DNA from 2 places in the Exiguobacterium sp. s143 genome. Region 2 is predicted to be linked to the other one. Evidence: a T-box and tRNA genes for the amino acid it is inferred to sense, from the RefSeq annotation. Region 2 holds a T-box; the other holds one or more tRNA genes.
The links. A T-box is a leader RNA that pairs with one kind of tRNA and senses whether it is charged. The one in region 2 lies ahead of argS (arginine--tRNA ligase), so its partner is inferred to be a tRNA-Arg.
Positions count from the first base shown of each region.

Region 1 (3,210 bases), on a different contig from region 2:
GGCGATCCGTTAATTGCTGATCACTTAACGGACAATCACTGTGCTGAATGTATTCGGCGATCCGCCGTTTAATCAAAAAACTCGAATCTCCGCTTGTCGTTCGTGAGACGAACAAGTCTTCTAAAGCAACGAGACCATGGACCGTCTCGACATACTTCGCAGCAATCGCTCGACCAATCGTTGACGGATGATGTCCCGTTGCTTCTGCGACTTGTTTTTTCGTCAATGGCTCAAGATGCAGTTCTCCCTTGAACCAGCGTTCTTGTCGCTCAAGCAAGACCGAGAGGATGGCATGCATCGTAACGCGACGTCGTTCGTACGCGCGCAAAAAAGGCGTTGCCTCTTTTAATTCGAGCCACGTCTGATCCGTGTCGAGTGTCATCCAGTCGATCTGAAGTTTTCCAACTAACAGGTGAATCCGCGCTTCTGCCATGACCGATCGTTCCTCTTTAGGAAGATCCGGTGTCCGGCTCAGCCGCGTCAATCGTTTTCGCAATCGTGTCCGGTCCTGTTCACTGAACTGAGCGAATACCTGACTCGCCGGAGCATGCCGCAACCGATCCGTCAGTTCGATCAATTCCGTGTCGTCTAGCTCGATCGCCTGTAACCATTGGCACTCGCGTTCCGAGCGGGCAGCGATGCCGACTGGTTCACATTGTTGTAAGAGTGTCCGTGCTTCTTTAATCGTTGCGACATTGGTCGAGAAGGATGCAGCGAGTTGCTCGTCCGATGTCCGCAATAAACCGTCCGCTTCTAAATACACGATGAGTTGTTCCGCCATATATCCTATTTCCTGTCTGACTGATTCTAAACGTATTTGTGCAAGAAGCTCGTCTTCATAGGACGCCAAATGTCCTGCCATCTGCTCGACCTCTAACGAAACCTGATTCGGGTAATGGCGGTGCAACCGTCGTTTCAACCGTCGCCATTCCTCCTCGAGCTCTGCCGCTGGTTGTTCAAGCACATGTAACTGATACTGTTGTGACGCCGATAACGTCATCTGTTGCGTCTGTTCCTGGCGTTGATCCATCGATTCCCCTCCCCCACTTCTTATTATAGAAGAAACGTTTTAAAAAACGTGCTCTGAACCCCTTTTGAGTCGCTAGAGAAAAGAAAAGTCATGCTTCCCTATTGCTTTTCTGAAAAAATGTCGCTATACTATTAATTGTTCAGTACATCAGATGCACCCGTAGCTCAGGGGATAGAGCACTGGTTTCCGGTACCAGGTGTCGGGAGTTCGAATCTCTCCGGGTGTACCATTTATTCAACCACAAGGCAATGCCAGCAATGGCGTTGCCTTTTTTCTATATTGATATGTTTCATTTGCCCTTGTAATGGAAAAATACCTAAAAGTCGCATCGTATCTTTTGACCAATATTGACCAAAGGATTATGATAAGGATAAGTCGAATAGGAAGCTACATACCAACTATAAGGAGGCAAAGACTATGTTAATTCCAACAGTCATCGAACAAACAAACCGCGGGGAACGTGCTTACGATATCTACTCACGTTTGCTAAAAGACCGCATCATTCTTCTCGGGAGCGCGATTGACGACAACGTCGCCAACTCAGTCGTTGCCCAACTTCTGTTCTTAGCAGCAGAAGATCCAGATAAAGAAATCTCGCTTTACATCAACAGCCCAGGTGGTTCGATCACTGCCGGTATGGCGATTTACGATACAATGAACTTCATCAAGCCACAAGTCTCAACGATTTGTATCGGTATGGCTGCATCGATGGGTGCGTTCTTGCTCCAAGCAGGCGCAAAAGGAAAACGTTTCGCGTTACCAAACGCTGAAATCATGATCCACCAACCACTCGGTGGTACACAAGGTCAAGCATCGGATATCAAAATCCATGCGGAGCGTATCATCAAAATGCGTGAGCACCTCAACAAAATCATGGCTGAAAACACAGGACAACCACTTGAAGTCATCGAACGCGATACAGAGCGTGACAACTTCATGTCAGCACAAGCTGCTGCTGATTACGGTCTCATCGACCGCGTCATGGAACGTGCATAAGTCATCCAGAGTGTCTCCTTCGGGAGACACTTTTTTTGTATCCATAAAGTCTTGTCGTTTATCGTTGCATACAAAAAACCTCCCGTTCCTTATAGAACGAGAGGTCGATGATCAGTCGATCAAGTCTGTGATGTCTGAAACGATATCGTGGTTTTCACGAATCAGCGAGTAGATCGCGTTCGCATGTGGCGAAAGCTCTTCTTCTGCTTGTAATTGTTTCAGGAATAAAGATGTTGCGAACGCAACGAGTGTGCTTTTCGGTACACCGATTGATTTCGCTTTTTTTGTTAACACTTCATCAAACTTCGCATCGACTGTCAGCGAAATACGTTTCTTTTCGTTAGCCATTTCAAAAACTCCTTAATTCGAACATTTAGTTGCATCGACTATATATTATAGTAGACTATGGTTCATCCCGCAAGCGACCCTCTTATAAGGCCCCTGTCATCGACTCTCCATTCCGTACTTTTTCAGCGATTTGATCAATCTTCCGCAACCGGTGATTGATCCCTGATTTTGAGATGGAGCCGCTTTCGACCATCTCCCCGAGCTCTTGTAACGTGACGTCTTGATGTGTCACACGCAAGATCGCGATCTCCTTCAACTTATCCGGTAAGACATCGAGTCCGACCGTCCGCTCGAGGAACTTGATGTTCTCGACTTGGCGTAATGCCGCACCGACCGTTTTGTTGAGGTTCGCCGTCTCACAGTTGACGAGACGGTTGACCGAGTTACGCATATCCTTTAAGATCCGGACATCCTCGAACCGTAGCATCGATTGTGTCGCATCAACGAGCTTGAGGAAATCGGAAATCTTCTCGCTCTCCTTGATGTAGAGGATGTGTCCCTTTTTCCGTTCGATCGCTTTCGCGTTCAAATCAAAGACGTTCGATAGACCACGGAGCGCCGCATTATGTTCTTCATATAAGCTGAAGATCTCCAAGTGATACGACGACGTCGCGGGATTGTTGAGCGAACCTCCGGCGAGGAACGCCCCTCGTAAATAAGCGCGTGCTTTTCGTTCATCGTTGAGGATCGTATCACTGATTGAACGAATCATCGTGAACCCCTCTCCGAGGATTCCGAGGTCTTGTAAAATCTTATCCGCCTGTTGTTTGACGCGGACGATGTAGACGTTATTCTTTTTCAGACGCATTTTCTTCCGCACGAGCAGATCAAGATGG
Region 1 is NZ_JACSMX010000001.1:1,171,593-1,174,802, forward strand. Features, by position in the region: gene KNQ03_RS06270 (RNA polymerase factor sigma-54) at 1-1,030, opposite strand, end outside; tRNA gene KNQ03_RS06275 (tRNA-Arg) at 1,184-1,259, shown strand; partial or broken gene clpP (ATP-dependent Clp endopeptidase proteolytic subunit ClpP) at 1,442-2,026, shown strand; gene KNQ03_RS06285 (hypothetical protein) at 2,138-2,374, opposite strand; gene whiA (DNA-binding protein WhiA) at 2,457-3,210, opposite strand, start outside.
Region 1: it encodes a tRNA-Arg, which carries the amino acid that the T-box ahead of argS (arginine--tRNA ligase) is inferred to sense. The anticodon was not compared.

Region 2 (3,210 bases):
TACGCATGAAGAATTCAAAATTGTCTTTCGTCCGTAATGCGTCTCCTTCAATCGGAGCAATCAAATCGGCTTCCGGCGCCGTCACGAAATCGTGAACGAAATCGACAGACTCTCCCGGTAACCAAGCAGCGACTTTCCCGTGAAACTCAGCCATGAAGGCGACCGTTTCTGCCAAAGGCTCCTGCTTCATCTGTGAAGCAGCTTGCTGTAATCGTTCTTTCGTCTCAGTCTTCATAATCTACCTCTTCTTATTCGTGGATTGGTCTTACATTTCTTCTGGAGCGCCGACACCAAGCAAACGAAGACCCTCTGTCAAGACGATCGTGACAGACTTGACGAGTGCAAGACGCGATTGTTTTGCTGCGTCATCTTCGAGAACACGGACGTGTCCGTAGTATTTATTGAAGCTTTGTGCAAGATCTAAGACGTAACGGCTGATGATTGATGGCTCACGACGTGTGAACGCGCGATCGATGACCGTCGAGAATTGGTTTAGCATCGAGACGACACCCCATGCATGATCATCTGCACTACCAGCGAATGGTGTTCCATCATAGCCACCTTTACGGAGCAATGAGTGCGCACGGGCATTCGTGTACTGGACATACGGTCCTGTTTCGCCTTCGAATTTCAACATCTGCTCAAGATCGAACTCGATGTTGTTCATCCGTTCGTTCTTCAAGTCATGGAAGATGACCGCGCCAACACCAACTTGGCGAGCCGTGGCTTCGGCATTCGCTAAGTTCGGATTTTTTTCCGCGATGTTTTGCTTCGCAACATCGATTGCTTCTTGTAGTACTTCTTCAAGCAAGACGATCCGACCTTTACGCGTCGACATTTTCTTTCCGTCCTTCATGATCAAACCGAATGGGACATGGTGCATTCCGTCGACGTTTTCGAATCCAAGTTTCTTCAAGACTGCGAACAATTGCTTGAAGTGAAGCGCTTGTTCCCCACCGACGACGTAGAACGCTTGCTCAAAGCGGTACGTTTCAAGACGATAGACGGCAGCTGCTAAGTCACGTGTCGCATAAAGCGTTGCGCCATCTTTCTTTTTAATCAAGGCAGGTGGCATACCTTCTGCTTCGAGGTCGACGACCATTGCCCCTTCTGATTCGACGAGGAGATCTTTTTCTTCGAGCAAATCGATGACGTGTTGCATCTTATCGTTGTAGAAGGCTTCTCCGTTCAAACTATCGAATTTAACACCAAGCATCTCATAGACACGGTTGAACTCAACGAGTGAGACTTCACGGAACCACGTCCAAAGAGTTGTCGCCTGCTCATCACCTTGTTCGAGTTTTTTGAACCAGAGACGTCCTTCGTCCTCAAGTGCCGGATTTGTTTCCGCTTCTTCGTGGAACCGGACGTATAATTTCAACAATTCCTTGATTGGTTCTGCACGGACCGCTTCTTCCTCACCCCACATCGTGTAAGCGACCATCAATTTCCCGAACTGAGTTCCCCAGTCCCCTAAGTGGTTGACACCGACGACGTCGTACCCTTTTTTACGCGAAATCTGGTTGAGCGCGTTCCCGATGACTGTCGAACGCAAGTGACCCATCGAGAAGGGTTTCGCGATGTTTGGTGATGAAAAATCAGTGACGATCGTTTTCCCGTTGGCTTCACTTGATCCGAACGCCTCTTTTTCCGTCAAAACTTGGTTGACGATTTCTTGCGAGACGACATCCCGGTTCAAGAAGACGTTGATGTAAGGACCAACAGCTTGAACGTTCGAGAACAACGGCGCGTCAATTTTTTCTGCGAGCTCCGAAGCAATCATGTTCGGTGCTTTACGGAATGCTTTAGCGAGCATGAAACATGGGAATGCTAGATCTCCATGATCTTCATGTTTCGGTTGCTCAATCAGTTGTTCGATTTGTTCAACTGATAAGGCACCTTCCATGACTTGATGTAATACTTCTGCATACTGCGCTTTATAACTCATCTTTATTTCCTCCTGCTTCACTGATTTTTTGGCAATAAAAAACGCCCCTTGCGCCACGCGCAAAGAGACGGAATGACCGCGGTACCACTCTTCTTGGTGTCATTTCGACACCCACCTTGTTTGGGGATAACGGGGTTCCCCCGGCTACGCCTTTTCCTTCTGGAATCGGGCAGCGTCTCAGAAGTGCGCTTCACGACCGGTTCGTCCTCAGGCTTCCACCATTCCCTGATTCGCTAGTTGACGAATATCAACCGTTACTCTCTTCATCATTGACTGTATTCGATATCTTTCACATTATACGCAATTCTTTCTTTTCTCTCAACCTTATTTTTTTGGTAAATGGCTCATCAAAATTTCCACAATTCGGGTATAGGAATAAAAGATACTTCTCAGGGGGAGGGATGTTTCATGCGCTACTACCAACATGTAGCCCGGACGAGCTGGATCGTCTTCGGTCTCGTCGCCTTGACATTATTAGTGATCGGCATCGTTCATCCACCAACCTTCCATCCTTCTGTCTCCATCATCAACACTCTTTATTTATTCGGACTCGTTCTCCTGTTTCAGTTCGATAATGTCCGTCGTGGTGGCATTTACTATACATTCCAAGAAGGCATCATCTTATTTTTATTCCTCAATTACGGTTTAACGTACGCCTTGATTTTAAGCCAAGTCGGTATTCTCGTCTTTCAATTCATGTCTCACCGAAAAGCGATTCGTTGGAAACGTTTCGTTTATCTCTACCCGATCAACGCCTTGTTCGATTTAGTCTACATCTCGCTTCCGGCCTTTGCGTATTATGCGCTCGGCGGACCAATCGGCTCAAACTTTACGTATACGAAAGCCTTACTCCCTTTCATCGGCTTTTTGATCACCGTCTTCCTTGTCTCTTATTTCCAATGTCTGTTCGTCAATCGCTTCCTCTACTTGAAATACGATTGGCAACGTCTCGTAAAACTTCAGTCCCTCGTCTACGGGATTAGCATGTTAAGTGCTCTACTTGGAATCTGGTTCTACGATGAAAGTCCGCTCGTCGCGGCTACAGTTTCCGCATTGATTCTCTTTTTGTTCAAACGTCTGTTGCAAGAGCGTGGTGACTCCCTTGAAGCAAACGATAATGCCAAGCGATTTGATGATGCGAAGGAACACTTGTTGATTTCCCGCTTCGAGCGCGAGACGATCGATTCGTTGCTCCTCGATTTACCGCATCTATTGCCGTTTTCTGAAGGTTGGATCTCGATTCAACAACAGCGGAAACAAGT
Region 2 is NZ_JACSMX010000004.1:56,284-59,493, forward strand. Features, by position in the region: gene KNQ03_RS13240 (hypothetical protein) at 1-235, opposite strand, end outside; gene argS (arginine--tRNA ligase) at 266-1,948, opposite strand; T-box leader at 2,009-2,227, opposite strand; gene KNQ03_RS13250 (GGDEF domain-containing protein) at 2,357-3,210, shown strand, end outside.